Regions from separate parts of the Streptosporangium lutulentum genome, predicted to be linked through region 1. Evidence: predicted binding sites of a transcription regulator. Region 1 holds the regulator's gene; the other holds the start of a gene.
The links. Region 1 encodes LexA, which represses DNA repair genes until DNA is damaged. Its sites were predicted from a motif close to TCGAACANNTGTTCGA; they were not measured.
Positions count from the first base shown of each region.

Region 2: recA (recombinase RecA) is a predicted target of LexA. The motif match lies at 1,788-1,803, and genes of this name have one in related genera.

Region 1 is NZ_JAUSQU010000001.1:77,368-86,501, forward strand. It holds gene leuS (leucine--tRNA ligase) at 1-1,088, shown strand, start outside; gene J2853_RS00320 (NAD(P)-dependent oxidoreductase) at 1,597-2,463, shown strand; gene lexA (transcriptional repressor LexA) at 2,534-3,244, opposite strand; gene J2853_RS00330 (LysM peptidoglycan-binding domain-containing protein) at 3,957-4,223, shown strand; gene nrdR (transcriptional regulator NrdR) at 4,567-5,028, shown strand; gene J2853_RS00340 (vitamin B12-dependent ribonucleotide reductase) at 5,114-7,942, shown strand; gene J2853_RS00345 (helix-turn-helix transcriptional regulator) at 8,175-9,011, shown strand.
Region 2 is NZ_JAUSQU010000001.1:5,426,707-5,435,840, reverse strand. It holds gene J2853_RS24200 (VOC family protein) at 435-923, shown strand; gene J2853_RS24195 (DUF3046 domain-containing protein) at 993-1,187, shown strand; gene J2853_RS24190 (hypothetical protein) at 1,270-1,548, opposite strand; gene recA (recombinase RecA) at 1,910-3,022, shown strand; gene recX (recombination regulator RecX) at 3,039-3,812, shown strand; gene rny (ribonuclease Y) at 4,153-5,718, shown strand; gene J2853_RS24170 (type 2 periplasmic-binding domain-containing protein) at 5,868-6,371, opposite strand; gene dnaE (DNA polymerase III subunit alpha) at 6,534-9,134, shown strand, end outside.

The sequences.
Region 1 (9,134 bases):
TGCCCGACCTGCGCGGTGAGGCCCTGACCCCCAAGGGGGTCTCCCCGCTGGCCTCGGCCGAAGACTGGGTCAACGTCGACTGTCCCAAGTGCGGCGGTCCCGCCATGCGCGACACCGACACGATGGACACCTTCGTCGACTCCTCCTGGTACTTCCTGCGCTACGTGGACCCCTCCTACGAGGGCGGCCCGTTCGACGTGGAGAAGCTGCGCCAGTGGGGGCCGATCGACCAGTACGTCGGCGGCGTCGAGCACGCGGTGCTGCACCTGCTGTACTCGCGATTCTTCACCAAGGTCCTGCACGACATGGGCATGGTCGATTTCGTCGAGCCCTTCACCCGCCTGCTGAACCAGGGTCAGGTGATCAACCAGGGCAAGGCGATGTCCAAGTCGCTGGGCAACGGCGTGGACCTGGGCGAGCAGATCGACTCCTACGGCGTGGACGCGGTCCGGCTGACCGTGGTGTTCGCCGGCCCGCCCGAGGACGACATCGACTGGGCCGACCTCTCCCCGGCCGCGTCGCAGAAGTTCCTGGCCCGTGCGTTCCGTGTCATGGCCGAGGCCGGTGCGGCCTCGGCTCCCGGCACGGACTTCGCCACCGGTGACCTGAACCTGCGCAAGATCGTCCACCGGACCGTCGAAGAGGTCACCCGGCTGGTCGAGTCCCATCGCTTCAACGTCGCGGTGGCCCGCATGATGGAGCTGACGAGCGCGACCCGCAAGGCCATCGACTCCGGCCCCGGAGCCTCGGACCCGGCGGTCCGAGAGGCCGCCGAGACCCTGGCGGTCATGCTGTCGCTGGTCGCGCCGTACGCCGCGGAAGAGGGCTGGGAGCGGCTGGGCCACCCCGCCACGGTCGCCAAGGCGGGCTGGCCGACGGCCGACCCGGCCCTGCTGGTCCAAGACTCCGTCACCTGCGTCGTCCAGGTCGCCGGCAAGGTGCGCGACCGGCTGGAGGTCTCCCCGGAGATCTCCGACGCGGAGCTGGAGGCTCTGGCGCTGGCGTCCGAGAAGATCCAGCCCTTCCTGTCCGGCGCGCCGCGCAAGGTCATCGTCCGTGCGCCCAAGCTGGTCAACATCGTCCCCTGACCCGCGTCCCCGGATGAACGCCGGAGGTGTCCCGTGCCGCTCACGCGGTCTCTCGCAGAACGCGTGAGCGGCACGGGACACCTGCTTTCACAGACGCGTCCGCTGGTTCGACGCCTTGACCGCGTGCACGGAAGGCGACGGCCCACCGTGCCGTCCTCTCCGTTCTCTCCGTCTCCGCCGTTCTCTCCGTCTCCGCTGTCTTCTCCGTCTCCGTCCTCTCCGTCTCGCCGTCCTCCCGTCGAACGCGGCGGCGTCGCGGCACGGCGATCTGTCATGCCGGCAGAACGTGATCCCACCCGTGTGGCATGGCCCTCACACGCCTGCCGGCCGGCGCGAATGTTACGGTGTGTGTCCATTCCACTCCACGGAGTCTCGCCGAAGGAGTGATCGCGCCCCCGAGATCACTCCCGCGTGGCTCCTCACCCCCGGTTCGACGACGGGGCGCCGGCCCGCATCTCGGTAGCCGGTGGTGGAAGGGAAGGACAACGGCTGACAGGGGGATAGAGGCATGCGGGTATCGGTATTGGGGATGGGCAGCATGGGGCGGGCGCTGGCCCTGCGGTTGCTCGAACGCGGTCATGTGGTCACGATCTGGAACCGGACGCCGGGCAAGGCGGCCGAGGTCGTCGACGCCGGTGCCGTGGAGGCGTCCTCGCCGATCGAGGCCGCGCGGGGAACCGAGGCCGTGCTGATGTCGCTCGCCGACGACAGGGCGGTCCGTGACGTCATGACCCGGCTGGCCGATCTCGGATCGGATCCCGGAGGGCCGATCGTGGCCGATATGAGCACCGTCTCTCCGGACACGTCCCGCGCGCTGGTGGATCTGGTGCCGGGAGGCCGTTTTGTGGCCGCCCCCATCCTCGGAGGGCCTCAGGCCGTCGTCGAGGGGCAGGCCATGGGGCTGCTGGGAGGCGAACGCGATCTCGTGGACCGGCTGAAGCCGATCTGGCCGGATCTCTTCGCCACGCGCTGGTACTACTGCGGGGGCGACCCGGGAAACGCCCTGACGTACAAGCTTCTGAACAACTATCTGATGATGTCGGGTATCGCCGTCATCGCCGAAGTGGTGGCGACGGGTCAGGCGGCCGGACTCGACGAGGCGATGCTGAGGGAGTTTCTCTTCCAGTGGCCGACCGTCGCGCCCGCCCTGCACAACCGGCTCGACGGCATCCTCGGTGACGACCACCGCGGATGGTTCACGACGTCGCTCGGTGCCAAGGACGTGCGGCTCACCGTGGAGGTCGCGGAGTCGAGGGGTATTGATCTTCCGATCGCCCGGCTGGTCGAACGGCGCTACGAGGAAGCCGCCGAGCGTGGATGGAGCGACTCCGACATAACCGCGGTCGTGGAGTTGCTCAGGGACCGGCGTCGCTGAACGCCGGAGGGGAGCGTGGCCCTGGCCGGGTGGCCTCGCTCCCCTCCGATGTGTTGTCTCGCGGTGTGCGTCAGAGCTTGCGCAGAACCGCCACGACCTTGCCCAGGACGGTGGCCTCGTCACCCGGGATCGGGTCGTAGTTCGAGTTGTGCGGGACCAGCCAGACGTGGCCGTCCTTGCGCTTGAAGGTCTTGACCGTGGCCTCACCGTCGATCATCGCCGCGACCACGTCGCCGTTGTCGGCCACGGGCTGCTGGCGCACGACCACCCAGTCGCCGTCGGCGATCGCCGCTTCGATCATCGAGTCGCCGGTCACCTGGAGCAGGAAGAGCGTGCCCTCGCCGACGAGTTGCTTGGGCAGGGCGAAGACGTCTTCGACGCTCTCCTCGGCGAGAATCGGGCCACCGGCGGCGATCCGGCCGACGAGCGGCACGTAGGCCGCGGTCGGGCGGTTGACCGGCGCCTCGTCGTCTCCGGCGCCGGGATCCACCCACAACGCGGGCTCGCCGGGGAGACGCACCTCGAGCGCGCGGGGACGGTGCGGATCGCGGCGCAGGTAGCCCTTGCGCTGCAACGCCGTCAACTGGTGCGACACGCTGGAGGTGCTGGTGAGCTGCACCGCCTCACCGATCTCTCGCATGGACGGCGGATAGCCGCGCTGCTGCACGGAATCACGGATGACCTCAAGGATCTTCCGCTGCCTGGGGGTGAGGCCAAGAGAGTCACGTCTGCGTACCGCCAGGTCGCCGGTGGCCGAACCGTTCTCGTCATGCTCGCTCATGCGATCTCCTCGCATCCCGGTCTGTATTGATTGCGTCGCACACAGCGACCGTACTCCGACCGAAGATCATACTCAAACAATAGTTCGAATGTCCTCGAAATCGATGCCAGCGTGGTGTACAACATCGTACGGGAGTTCGATCGACATCGTGTTCGATTCACCGATCTTTCTTCGACATGTGTTCGGCCAGGTCGAAGGGATGGGGGCCATCATGAAGCCGACCGCGACGACACTGCGATCCGTGCCGTCACCGAGATCCGTGGCGCCGCCGGAATCCGCGAAAACACCGCCGGCCGCGAAAACGCCGCCGCCCGCGAGGATGCTGCGGTCCGTGCCGCCGTCGGGAGCCGTTCCGTCATCGAGATCCGCGACGCCACCGAGGTCCGTGTCGTCATCGAGATCCGCGACACGGTCAAGGTCCGTTCCGACGCTGAGATCCGCGACACAGCCGAGGTCCGTGCCGCCGCCGAGATCCGTTCCGGCGCCGAGATCCGCGACACAGGCGAAGTCCGTGTCGCCGTCGAGGTCCGTGAGGATGTTGCGGTCCGTGCCGCCGTCGAGATCCTCGAAGGCGCCGCGCCCCGCGGCGAAACCGCGGTCCGTGCCGGCGCCGCGCTCGCGGGCGGTGGCGTCCCCGCGGCCGGGTTCGCGGAGGGGTGCCGGGCGTCCTCATGCGCCGCTGCGCCTCACTCGGCGTGGGAGGATTGTGGTGGTGGCGGTGCTCGCGCTGCTGACTTTGGGAGGGCTCTGGATCGGGGGCCGCATCGACGCCGCCTCGGCGGGCGAGCGGAGAGGCCACGAGGGCCTGCACTGGGTCGTGGTGCAGAGGGGCGACACACTGCGGGAGATCGTGGACGCGGTGACGAGAAAGGTCGATCCCGACGGGGTGACTCGCCAGATCATGGATCTCAACGGGCTGTCCGGCTCGGTGGTCCAGCCCGGGACCCGGCTCTACCTGCCCGCCGGTCTCACCCCCTGAGGGGGTGCCCCCGGAGGTCGTTTCGACGTCTCGTTCGAAACGTCGAGCGAAGGTTCGTGAAGCGTGAGGGGGTCACTCGGGAGGTCTTCGAAGGGCGACACGCCGGACGACGGCGGCTGATCAGCGACTTCGCTCCGAAGGGTCTTCCTAACTTGCGTTCATGGTCCGACCCTCCTACCGTTGGACCACAACATCTAGTGGCTTCGGCGACATACTTCACCATAGATTGTGTTTCCATTACCGCACCTCGACTATTCGAGGAGCGTGCGCACGCGTCTCTTCCCGAGCGCTGTGAGGTGCATGGGGTGAGTGAGCCGCTCAGCCGGTCAGGGAGGCGACACGCGTGCACTGTCCGTTCTGCCGTCACCCTGACACGCGGGTCATCGACAGCCGCTCCACCGAGGACGGCGGCGCCATCCGCCGCAGGCGCACATGCCCGGAGTGCGGGCGCAGGTTCACCACGCAGGAGACGGTGCTGCTCATGGTGAGCAAGCGCAGTGGTGTGACCGAGCCGTTCTTCAGGGACAAAGTGGTCGCCGGGGTTCGGCGGGCCTGCCAGGGCAGGCCGGTCGGCGAAGACTCGCTGGCACGACTGGGCCAGCTGGTCGAGGAGGGCATCCGGGCGACCGGGTGCGCGGAGATCCCCGCGCACGAGGTCGGGCTCGCGATCCTGGGCCCGCTCCGTGAGCTGGACGAAGTGGCCTACCTACGGTTCGCCTCCGTCTACCGCGGATTCGAGACCCTCGCCGACTTCGAGGCGGAGATCGAGCAGCTGCGGACAGAGCGTTCCATCAAGCAAGACTGAATCAGACCCCGGGCGCCGGGGGACAGGGCGGCGCGTTGATGTATCCGGCTCGAGGGCCCTTCAAGGGCCCCGGAAGGGGGAAGTCATGACGGAAACCGTCAGTGGTGCGGTTACACGTGGGGGCAAGCGAGTGCACAAGGGTTTGAGGATGAAGCGCATCTTCACCACACCTGGAGTGCATCCCTACGATGAGGTGCTCTGGGAGCGCCGTGACGTCGTCATGACCAACTGGCGCGACGGGTCGATCAACTTTGAGCAGCGGGGCGTCGAGTTCCCCCAGTCCTGGTCGGTCAACGCCGCCAACATCGTGACCACCAAGTATTTCCGCGGCGCGGTCGGCACCCCGCAACGCGAGTGGAGCCTCAAGCAGCTCGTCGACCGCGTGGTGGGCGTCTATACCAAGACCGCCGTCGAGCACGGCTACTTCGCCACCGAGGAAGACGCCGAGATCTTCGACCACGAGCTCAAGCACGCCCTGGTCAACCAGATCTTCAGTTTCAACTCGCCGGTTTGGTTCAACGTCGGCACGGCCTCGCCGCAGCAGGTCAGCGCCTGTTTCATCCTGGCCGTCGACGACCAGATGGAGTCCATCCTCGACTGGTACAAGGAAGAGGGTGTGATCTTCAAGGGCGGTTCGGGCTCCGGCGTGAACCTCTCCAGGATCCGCTCCTCCAAGGAACTGCTCTCCAGCGGCGGTACGGCCAGCGGCCCGGTCTCCTTCATGCGCGGCGCGGACGCCTCCGCGGGCACCATCAAGTCGGGCGGCGCCACCCGCCGCGCGGCCAAGATGGTCGTCCTGGACGTGGACCACCCCGACATCGAGGAGTTCATCGAGACCAAGGCGCGCGAGGAGGACAAGGTCCGCGCGCTGCGCGACGCCGGGTTCGACATGGACCTGGGCGGCAAGGACATCGTCTCCGTCCAGTACCAGAACGCCAACAACTCCGTGCGCGTCTCCGACGAGTTCATGAACGCGGTGGAGAAGGGCGAGCGGTTCGGCCTGCGCGCCCGCCTCACCGGCGAGGTCATCGAGACGGTCGAGGCCAAGGACCTGTTCCGCAAGATGGCCAAGGCGGCGTGGGAGTGCGCCGACCCGGGTGTCCAGTACGACGACACGATCAACGACTGGCACACCAGCCCGGAGACGGGCCGCATCACCGCCAGCAACCCGTGCTCGGAGTACCTGCACCTGGACAACTCCTCCTGCAACCTGGCGAGCATCAACCTGCTCAAGTTCCTGAACGACGACGACTCCTTCGACATCGCGAGCTTCGTGAAGGTCACCGAGCTGGTCATCACCGCGATGGACGTCTCCATCACCTTCGCCGACTTCCCGACCCAGAAGATCGACGAGACCACCCGGGCCTACCGCCAGCTCGGCATCGGCTACGCCAACCTCGGCGCGCTGCTCATGGCCACCGGCCACGCCTACGACTCCGACGGCGGCCGGGCCGTCGCCGGGGCCATCACCTCGCTGATGACCGGCGTCTCCTACCGCCGCAGCGCCGAACTGGCCGCGGTCGTCGGGCCGTACGACGGCTATGCCCGCAACGCCGACGCCCACAAGCGGGTCATGCGCAAGCACAGCGAGGCCAACGACGGCCTGCGCACGATCGACGCGATCGACGGCGCCATCCACCGGGAGGCCTCCAAGCAGTGGGCGGAGTGCCTCAAGCTCGGTGACAAGAACGGCTACCGCAACGCTCAGGCCTCGCTGCTCGCGCCCACCGGCACCATCGGCCTGATGATGGACTGCGACACCACCGGCATCGAGCCCGACCTCGCCCTGGTCAAGTTCAAGAAGCTCGTCGGCGGCGGCTCCATGCAGATCGTCAACCAGACGATCCCGCGGGCGCTCCGGCAGCTGGGCTACCAGGAGGAGCAGGTCGAGGCGATCGTCGAGTACATCGCCCAGAACAGCCACGTCGTGGACGCCCCCGGTCTCAAGCGGGAGCACTACGAGGTGTTCGACTGCGCCATGGGCGAGCGGGCGATCGCCCCCATGGGGCACGTCCGGATGATGGCCGCGGCCCAGCCGTTCCTGTCCGGCGCCATCTCCAAGACGGTCAACCTGCCCGAGTCCGCGACGATCGAGGACATCGAGCAGGTCTACATGGAGGGCTGGAAGCTCGGTCTGAAGGCCCTGGCCGTCTACCGCGACAACTGCAAGGTCGGCCAGCCGCTCTCCGTCGCCGGTAAGAAGAGCGACGAGAAGGCCGCTCCCGCGGAGCCGGCGGTCCAGGTCGTGGAGATCAGCCGCCCGACCCGCCGCCGGATGCCGAACCAGCGCCCCAGCACCACCACGCGCTTCACCGTGGGCGGCGCCAAGGGCTACATGACCGCCTCGTCCTACCCCGACGACGGTCTCGGCGAGGTCTTCCTGAAGATGTCCAAGCAGGGCTCGACCCTCGCGGGCGTCATGGACGCCTTCTCGGTGGCCATCTCCATCGGCCTGCAGTACGGCGTGCCGCTGGAGACCTACGTCGGCAAGTTCGTCAACATGCGCTTCGACCCGGCCGGCATGACCGACGACCCGGACGTCCGCATGGCCGCCTCGGTGATGGACTACATCTTCCGCCGCCTGGCCCTGGACCACCTGCCCTATGACGACCGGGCCGCCCTCGGCATCTTCTCCGCCTCCGAGCGCTCCGCCCAGCAGCGAGGTGAGGACCCGGCCCCGATCCACACCGACGAGGTCATCGCCGAGCTCGCCACCTCCGCGCCGATAGAGGAGCAGCCGCAGCCCCGCCCGGAAGCGGTCGCCGTGGCCGCCCCGGAGCGGGTCGGCTCCCTGGAGTCCCACCAGGGTCGCACCGCCGACGCGCCGCTCTGCATGACCTGCGGCACCAAGATGCGCCCCGCCGGTAGCTGCTACGTCTGCGAAGGCTGCGGCTCCACCAGCGGCTGCAGCTGATTTCAGGCGGAAAAGCAGCATCGGCTATGGAAGCCAGGTCTGCATAGTGCCTGGTGACGAAGGGGTCCGGAATCGAATCCGGACCCCTTCCGGTGTTTCCGGATTCCGATTTCACCGGCAGCTTCGATTCCACGCCTATCGGCACGAGTCGACGCCAGGAAGCCCAGAGGTACGACCAGTCGTCTTCCGCCGGGCGCCATTCGACGTGCGGGAAACGGCAGGGGACCTCCACATGGCCTTCGACAGCCGTGACGGCTTGGTCAGGGTGAGTGTGGACGTTCGCACGACCCAGTCCAGCCAGTGCAGGTTATGGGATCTGAGCCAGCTCGACCTGGCCATCCAGGCAGGGGTCTCCAGCCGGCACGTCAGCTTCGTCGAGACCGGGCGCACGATTCCCAGCCGACCGATGGTCCTGCACCTGGCGGAACAACTGCAGGTCCCGCTGAGAGAGCGCAACCGGCTCCTGGTCGCGGCGGGATACGCGCCGGTCTTCCAGAAGCGCCCGCTGGACGCCCCGGATCTGTCCGCGGCGCGTGAGGCCCTTCATCAGATCTTGCGGGGGCACGAGCCGAATCCGGCGTTGGTGGTGGACCATTGCTGGAATTTGATACTCGCCAACTCCGCCGCCGATGTGTTCCCGGACGGTGTCGCCCCCGCCTTGCTCGAACCACCGGTCAACATGATGCGCCTGGGCCTGCACCCTGACGGGTTCGCACCCCGTCTGCTCGATCTGGAGCAGGTACGGGGATTTCTGCTGCCGCGGTTGGCGCGACAGGTGCAGCGGAGGGGGGATCCCCAGTTGAGCGATCTCTATGCGGAACTGGTCTCCTACGGCGCTCCCGGGCAGCTTCAGCCGCCAGATCCCGCTGACATCGCCCTGCCCGTCCGCATCCGGCATCGAGGGGTCGAGCTGAGCTTCTTCAATACGATCACCACGTTCGGAGCCGCTTTCGACATCACGCTCGAAGAGATCGCGATCGAGGCGTACTTCCCCGCCGACGCGCGCACCGCGCTCGCATTGCGCGGAGGAACCCACTCGGCGGCGCCGAACACCGCACCCTCCGAATAAGCGCACGTCCCCGGTAGGCCGGGTGCGAGCAGGGTTTTGACGCGGGGCAAGCCACCGCATCGCAACGGGTTCGCTGTCCCGGACCTCCGGCGAAGGTCCGAGACGGCCTCTCGAACAGGCGTG
Region 2 (9,134 bases), 5.3 Mb from region 1:
CCCAAGACCGCATGAGACCGCATGAGGACGCTGAGGGGGCCGCTCAGGCGCCCCGAGACCGTCGTGGAGAGAGCCGGCGCCCCGGACCAGTTCGGCGAAGGGCGCGGCGAGTGGCGGCCCCGAGGCCAGGGAGACCCGGTGCTACGGCGACCTGGCGTCAACGCGGTCTCCGAGCCCTTCATGCCTCCGGAGGAGGCGGTGACCCGGTCAGGTCCAGCCGCCGGGAGCTCCGGCCGTATCGGCCGGGTCAGCGGGGCCGCCTCGGGGCTGGGTTCCAGTACTGGGCGTTTTCCTTTAAATTTAAATCACCGAGGAGCCCGGGGGCGTCCCGGGGCGGCCACCGGCAGGAGGCCGGCCTTCCCCGGCCTCGGGGCAGAAGCCTTTGACAGACATACGACTGACAGACATACGACGCAGTGAGCGGTGGGCTAACGGTGAGCATCGACTATCAGGCCATCGAGGCGACACGTGAGCGGATCAAGACGGAACACGTGAGAGAGCATCGTCCGCAGAGCAGCGCGAGAGGCTTGCATCACTTCGCCCTGATCTCCTCGGATGTCGAGAAGACGATCGCCTTCTACCAGGATCTTCTGGAGTTCCCCCTCACGGAGATCATCGAAAACCGTGACTACCGGGGTTCCAACCACTTCTTCTTCGACATCGGCAACGGCAACCTGATCGCCTTCTTCGACTTCCCCGGGCTGGACCTCGGCCCCTACAAGGAGGTCCTCGGCGGGCTCCACCACATCGCCATCTCGGTGGACCCGGCGGCCTGGGAGCGACTGCGGGGCAAGCTGGAGGCCGCGGGCGTGCCGCACCAGGTCGAGAGCGGTACCTCGATCTACTTCACGGACCCCGACGGGGCCCGCCTCGAACTGCTCGCCGACCCGCTCGGTGAGATGTACGGCTCCCGCGTTCTCTGACGGCTCGAAGTCTCCGGCCGATCTCCCGGGGGCGGCGGTTCCACCTCCGGCGGCACCCATACTTGAGGTATGCGCCTGTCGGAGTTCTGGAAGCGGATGAAGCTGCACTTCGGCGATCCGTACGCCGAGTCGTGGGCTCGCGACTACGTCATCGCGGACCTGGGCGGCCGGACCGCGAACCAGGCGCTGGCCGACGGCGTCGGGGCCAAGGAGGTCTGGAACGCCGTGTGCGGGGTGACCGACGTCTCGCCCAGGCTCCGCTAGGCCGCTCTTCGCACATCACTCCGTTGACCTGTGATGATCACTCATCGACCCGCGGCGACACGGCATGTGCGAAGAAGCGGGGCTAGGAGTCGGCGCGGAGCAGTTTCCCCACCGAGTCGGCCACGTGCCCGGGATCGTCGGCGCTCTCCTGACCGGCCGGCGACCACAGAAACAGCCAGCCGTCCTTGGCGGGGGTGGCGAAGACGATCGTCTGTCTCCCGCTGCCCGGATGCCACACCCAGAGCACGGGGTCATCGCCTCCGAGCATGCGGCTGACCAGCCCCCGGTCGGGCAGTTCGGCGGCCAGGGACTCAAGATGGGCTAGGCGTTGCTGCGTGAACGCGCTGGGCACTGAGGGCACCTCGGGATCCTTTGCCTTCAGGATCACTCCAGGTCAGCTCGGTGACAACACGTCCGGCGGAATTCCCGGGAATGTCGCCTCCCGGATGGGGTCGGCGGCCTTTCGCGAGGGACTCGCCGGTGTCCGCCGCGCCTGTGGCGGGATTCGCCGCGGGTCCGTGGCCGGGCCGGCACGGCCTGGAGCGCCCCGGAAACCGCGGCCTGTGCTTCCTGGGAACACGTGATGTCATTGGGCCACGATCGAACAGTCGTTCGGCTATATTGAACATGTCTGCGCTCGTGGCGTGCCCCTCCGAAAATGTCGGTGGCACCCCGTAGCTTTCTGGCAACCGATTCAACCCGCAACCCTTCAGGGGGCTCCCATGGCAGCTAACGACCGCGAGAAGGCGCTCGAGACCGCGCTCGCTCAGATCGAGCGGCAGTTCGGCAAGGGCTCCATCATGCGCCTGGGCGACGAGACCCGGGCGCCCATCGAGGTGATCCCCACCGGCTCCATCGCGCTCGACATCGCCCTCGGCATCGGTGGCTTCCCGCGCGGACGCATCGTCGAGGTCTACGGTCCCGAATCCTCGGGCAAGACCACGGTCGCCCTGCACGCGGTGGCCAACGCCCAGCGCGCCGGCGGCATCGCCGCGTTCATCGACGCCGAGCACGCGCTCGACCCCGAATACGCCCAGAAGCTCGGTGTCGACACCGACGCGCTGCTCGTCTCCCAGCCCGACACCGGAGAGCAGGCGCTGGAGATCGCCGACATGCTGATCCGGTCCGGCGCGGTCGACCTGCTGGTCATCGACTCGGTCGCGGCCCTGGTGCCCAAGGCCGAGATCGAGGGCGAGATGGGCGACAGCCACGTCGGTCTCCAGGCCCGGTTGATGTCCCAGGCGCTGCGCAAGGTCGCCGGCGCGCTCAACAACACCGGCACCACCGCGATCTTCATCAACCAGCTCCGCGAGAAGATCGGCGTCATGTTCGGCTCGCCCGAGACCACGACCGGTGGAAAGGCGCTGAAGTTCTACGCCTCGGTTCGTCTCGACATCCGCCGCATCGAGACGTTGAAGGACGGCACCGAGGCGGTCGGCAACCGCACCAGGGTGAAGGTCGTCAAGAACAAGATGGCCCCGCCCTTCCGGGTGGCCGACTTCGACATCCTCTACGGCGTCGGCATCTCCCGCGAGGGCGGCCTGATCGACATGGGTGTCGAGCAGGGCTTCGTCCGCAAGTCCGGCGCCTGGTACACCTACGAGGGCGACCAGCTCGGCCAGGGCAAGGAAAACGCTCGTAACTTCCTGAAGAGCCACCCCGATATGGCCAACGAGATCGAGAAGAAGATCAAGGAGAAGCTCGGCGTCGGCCCCCGAGTCGACAGTCCGGCCACTCCGCCGCCCGCCGCTCCGGCTCCGGTCCCCGCCGCGTCTGGTCGTGGTGCCAAGGCCGCCGCCTCCAAGCCGGTGGAGGTCAAGCCGGGTGACGTCTGATCTGAGCTGATCGACGATGACGGAACCTGACTCCGGTCCGGCTGACGCGGCCGGGCCGAGAGACTGGGGTGCCTGGCCCGACGATCCGGAGGCCGGCGCCTCCGGGGCGAGCAGGCGAAAAGGTGGCCGGTCTCGGCGTTCGCGCAGGGATCAGCCGAGCGCCTGGGAGGGATTCACCGGGGGCAAGGACACGGGCGGAAAACGGTCGCGAGGCGGTTCCCGGGGGCTTGTTCCCGACGGGCCGGTCGAGGGATCTCCGGCGAGCCGAGGGCCCGCCGCCGATCCGGAGGCGGTGGCACGAGGGATCTGCCTGCGACTGCTGACCATGGCGCCGCGCACACGGGCTCAGCTCGCGGAGGCGCTGCGTAAGCGTGAGGTGCCCGAAGAGGCGGCTGAGGCCGTGCTTGAGCGGTTCTCCGAGGTCGGGCTCATCGACGACGAGGCGTTCGCCGCCGCATGGGTGAGCTCGCGCCATGCCGGGCGAGGTCTCGCCCGCAGGGCTCTCGCCTCGGAGCTCCGTCACCGCGGGGTGGACGAAGAGGTCGTGAAGGAAGCGGTGGAGCAGCTCGACTCCGATCAGGAGGCGGAGACCGCCCGCCGCCTGGTGGAGCGCAAGCTCTCGTCGACTCGCGGTCTGGAGCGCGCGGTCAGGACCCGGAGACTGGCCGGCATGCTTGCCAGGAAGGGATACGGACCCGGCCTGGCCTTTAGGGTGATCCGCGAAGCCTTGGAGGACGAGGAGCCGGAAAGTCCTGTTTTTCCTACGGATGTGGACTTCCCGCTCGACTAGCCCAAAGCTGCTTATCAGCGGGTCTTTGCTTGCTCGTTACCTCTCTGACGCTTAATCTCAACGACAGTGAGGAGTTACTCCGCGCAGTGCGGATTGTCATAGCGGTGCATTACGGATGAGCAGGCTTGGCGGTGCGGGCGGGCGCTGGACTGGCGGTACAGCTGGTGCGGAGCGGGTCCTGAGTTGACATCTGTCCTGATGACGCCACCGTCTTGGCTTTCCGTGCCGTGGGTGTGACCCCTCGCGTGCTTGATATCTGCGACGCGAGGAATGTGAGGCGCGTATGGATCCGGTTGTGGTCGTCACATTGGCAGTAGTGGCGGTTGTGGCCCTTGCCGTGATGACGATAACCGTGCTGATCGTGTTGCTGCGTCGCATCGGCGATGCGGGCGGCAAGGTCAGCGGTCCCTCCCCTGAGCAGGAGGCGGAGATCCTCGCCGAGCTGGAAAAGGCCAGGCACGAGGCCGCCGACATCCGTACCAAGGCGGAGAGCGATGCCGGGGAGATCCTGCGCAGGTCCGAGATCGCGGTTGAGGCCGCGGCCGAGCTGCGCAAGGAGGCGGAGGCCGAGGGCCGGGTGCTGAAGTACGAACTCAAGGAGTTTCGCGCCGACCTTGAGCGCAGGGAGAGCCGGCTGGCCGAGCGTGAGCAGCGCCTTGACGAGGAGGCCAGACGCCAGGCCGAACGGGCCCGCAAGCTCGCCGAGACGGAGACCGAGCTGGCCGACCGTCGCGAGGACCTCGACCGGGTCTCCCAGGAGCGCAAGGCCATTCTGGAGAGGGTGTCCGGGCTCACCAGCGACCAGGCCAGGGCGGAGCTCGTCAGGGAGATCGAGAATCAGGCCAAGCGCGAGGCCGCGCTGATCGTCAGGGAGATCGAGAGCGAGGCCCGTAAGGAGGGCGAGAAGCGCGCCACCAAGATCGTCACGCTGGCGGTTCAGCGCGTGGCCACCGAGCAGACCGCCGAGTCCGTCGTCAGCGTGCTGCATCTGCCGGGTGACGAGATGAAGGGCCGCATCATCGGTCGCGAAGGCCGTAACATCCGGGCCTTCGAGTCGACCACGGGGGTCAACCTGATCATCGATGACACGCCCGAAGCGGTGCTGCTGTCATGTTTCGACCCGGTCCGTAGGGAGACCGCACGGCTGACACTGGAGAAGCTCGTCCTGGACGGGCGCATTCACCCTCAGCGCATCGAGGAGGCCCACGAGCGCAGCAAGGCCGAGGTCCAGGAGCTGTGCGTGCGCGCGGGCGAGGACGCCCTGGTCGAGCTCGGCATCACCGACATGCACCCTGAGCTGGTCACTCTCCTCGGCCAGCTCCGCTACCGCACCTCCTACGGCCAGAACGTGCTCGGCCACCTCGTCGAGTCCGCCCACATCGCCGGGATCATGGCGGCTGAGCTGCGGTTGGACTCGACGCTCCTCAAGCGCTGCACCGTGCTGCACGACATCGGCAAGGCTCTCACCCACGAGGTCGAGGGGAGCCATGCCCTCATCGGCGCCGAGATCGCCAGGCGCTACGGCGAGCATGAGGACGTCGTCCACGCGATCGAGGCCCACCACAACGAGGTCGAGGTCAAGACCGTCGAAGCGGTCCTCACCCAGGCCGCCGATGCGATCAGCGGCAGCCGCCCGGGTGCCCGGCGCGAGTCGCTGGAGGCCTACGTCAAGCGCCTGGAGCGGCTGGAGGAGATCGCCGTCTCCTACGAGGGGGTCGACAAGGTCTTCGCCATGCAGGCGGGCCGCGAGATCCGGGTCATGGTCAAGCCGGAGGCGGTCGACGACATCCAGGCCCAGGTGATCGCCCGTGACGTCGCCAAGCAGATCGAGGAGGAGCTCACCTACCCCGGTCAGATCCGCATCACGGTCGTGCGTGAGTCCCGGTCCACCGAGTTCGCCCGATAGCGTGCCGCGGGCAGCCGCTGAGGCGGTGTGGACCAGGCGCCAGACACGGGCAGAGCCAATGTGCCCCTGGTGATACGGGCCCCGGGTGGAGGGCTTTGGGATGGGTCGTTCCTACCGGGAACAGGGCCTGATCCGGAGCCGGAAGCCATTCATGGTGGCCGGTGTCTGCTCTTGATGTGGGTGATGAGCGGGGGTGGCGCTGGGTGGCCGTTCTGGGAGCGCCGGGGGAGCGACCAGGGGAACACCGGTGTGGGCTCGGTGATCGGGATCTGGGCGACGTCGGAGTGCCACGGTATCCGTGTCTTCTCGTCGACGAAGCTGCGGAGGTCGCTTGATCCGCTGATTCTCTCCACGAAGTGTTCCATGCCGAAGGTGGGGCCGGACGTGTCGATGTCAACGGCGAAACCAGCGTTGAGGAAACCATAGGACCCGGCCCACTCACTGTCGCGGGCATTGCCGGGCATCCAGGCCGTCGCGCCCGCCAGGTCTGACATCTGCACCCGGCAGCGGTCGGCGAGTCTGTGCCGGCGGCTGACCAGGATGTGCAGTGGCTCCGGGTGGGCGGGCGTGTGTTCGATCGCTTCGTGGAGTGGGCCGGTGGCGCGGCCGAAGCACTCCCAACTGGGCGGCCGCCTCACCGAAGCAGCGGTCATCGGCGATGGCGGCGAAGGCGCGGACCGCGCCGGGATCCAGCTCCATCCTGCCCCCTTCAACAACTTTTGGTTGTCTACTTTGGGGTGTCGATTGTTGGACAACCCTGCTCCTACTCAGGTCAAATGCGGAGGCCGAAGAAACCCTACAACTTTGAGGAGTGGGTGATGGATTCCTTCGTTCATCTGCATGTGCACACTGAGTACTCGATGCTCGACGGTGCGGCGAAAATCGGCCCGCTGATGAACGAGGTGGCCGAGCAGGGGATGCCCGCTGTGGCCATGAGTGATCATGGCAACGTCCATGGGGCGTATGAGTTCTACCAGTCGGCGAACAGGACCGGCGTCAAGCCGATCATCGGTATCGAAGCCTACGTCGCACCGGGATCGCGGCACCACAGGAAGCCGGTCTTCTGGAGCGACAACCTCGCGCTGCGCAGGTCCAATGACGTGACAGGGGAGGGCGGTGACGTCTCCGGCCGTGGCCTCTACACCCATATGACGATGTGGGCCGCCGACGCGCAGGGCCTGCGAAACCTGTTCCGGCTCCAGTCACGGGCGTGGCTGGAGGGGCACGTGCAGAAATACCCCCGGATGGACGACGAACTGCTCGCCGAACATGGGCAGGGCGTCATCGCCACGACCGGTTGCCCGTCCGGGGAGGTGCAGACCCGCCTACGACTCGGTCAGTACGGCAAGGCCATCGAGGCCGCTGCCCGGTATCGGGACATCTTCGGCGAGGGGAACTACTTCCTGGAGTTGATGGATCACGGCATCGCCATCGAGCGTCGGGTTCGTGACGAGATCCTGAAGATCGGCAAGGATCTCGGGCTGCCGCCGCTGGCCACCAACGACTCGCATTACGTTACCGAGACTCAGGCCGGAGCGCACGACGCGTTGCTGTGTATCGGCACCGGCAAGCAGCTCGCCGAGGCGGGCCGTTTCCGGTTCAGCGGCAGCGGCTATTACGTCAAATCGGCCCGGGAGATGCGGGCGATGTGGGACGCGCAGGTCCCGGACGCGTGCGACAACACGCTGCTGATCGCCGAGCGCGTCGGCGACTACGGCGAGGTGTTCTCCCACCGGGACCTGATGCCGAGGTTTCCCGTCCCGGAGGGGGAGACCGAATCGTCGTGGCTGCGTCGGGAGACACTGCGGGGCGCTCGGCGTAGGTACGGCGGCGAACCATCCCAAGAGGTCCTGGACCGGATCGACTACGAACTGTCCGTCATCGACGACATGGGCTTCCCCGGCTACTTTCTCGTGGTCTCCGACATCTGCCGGCACGCCCGCGAGAACGGGGTCGGGCTGGGCCCCGGCCGCGGGTCAGCCACGGGGTCGATGGTCGCGTACTGCACGGGCATCACCGGGTTGGACCCGATCGAGCACAAGCTGATCTTCGAACGCTTCCTCAACCCCGAGCGCGTCACCATGCCCGACATCGATCTCGACTTCGACGACCGGCGTCGTGAGGAGATGATCAACTATGTCACCCGGAAATACGGCGAGGACCACGTCTGTCAGATCGTCACCTTCGGCACGATCAAAGCCAAGGCCGCGATCAAGGACTCCTGCCGGGTGCTCGGCCACCCCTATGCACTCGGCGACCGGATCACCAAAGCCTTCCCCGCAGCGGTCGGCGGCAAGGAGATCCCTCTCGCGGCCATCCTCGACGAAACCCACCCCCGATACGATGAGGCCGCGGAACTACGGCGGATGTATGAGGAAGAACCCGACGTCAAACGGGTCGTCGACACCGCCGTCGGCGTAGAGGGCCTGACTCGCGGGACCGGCGTCCACGCCGCCGGTGTGATTCTGTCCGCCGATCCGCTGATCGACGTGCTGCCGCTCGTCAGGCCGAAAGCGGGCGGTCCGATCATCACGGGTTTCCCTTTTGCTCAGGCCGAGGATTTGGGCCTGCTGAAAATGGATTTCCTCGGTTTGCGCAACCTCACCGTCATCAACGACGCCATCGCAGGGGTCAAAGCCAACAAGAACATCGACATTGACATCCTCGAAGTCCGGCTCGACGACAGCAGAACCTACGAGCTGCTGGCGCGGGGCGACACGCTGGGGGTGTTCCAGCTCGACGGCGGCGGGATGAGAACGCTCCTGAAACTGATGCAGCCCAGCGAGTTCAACGACATCGCCGCCGTGTCCGCCCTGTACCGGCCCGGGCCGATGGAGATGAACGCCCACACCAACTACGCGCTCCGCAAGACCGGCAAGCAGCAGGTCGAACCCCTCCACCCCGATCTGAAGGAGGCGTTGGAGCCGATCCTGGGTGACACCTACCACCTGGTCGTCTTCCAGGAGCAGGTCATGGCCATCGCCCAGCAGCTCGCCGGGTACTCCCTCGGCGGTGCCGACATGCTGCGCCGGGCGATGGGCAAGAAGAAGAAGGAGGTCTTGGACGCCGAATGGGACAAGTTCTCGGCCGGAATGAAGGATCGGAATTTCTCGGACGAGGCCGTCAAGGCGGTCTGGGACGTCCTCGTCCCCTTCAGTGGCTACGGCTTCAACAAGTCCCACACCGCCGGATACGGCGTCGTGTCGTACTGGACCGCCTATCTGAAGGCCAACCACCCCGCCGAGTACCTCGCCGCACTCCTCACCTCTGTCGGAGACGACAAGGACAAGATGGCCGTCTATCTCTCTGACTGCCGTCGTCTGGGCATCAAGGTCCTGCCTCCCTGCGTCAACGAGAGCGAACTCGACTTCGCCGCGGTCGGCGGAGACATCCGCTTCGGCCTGGGAGCGATCCGC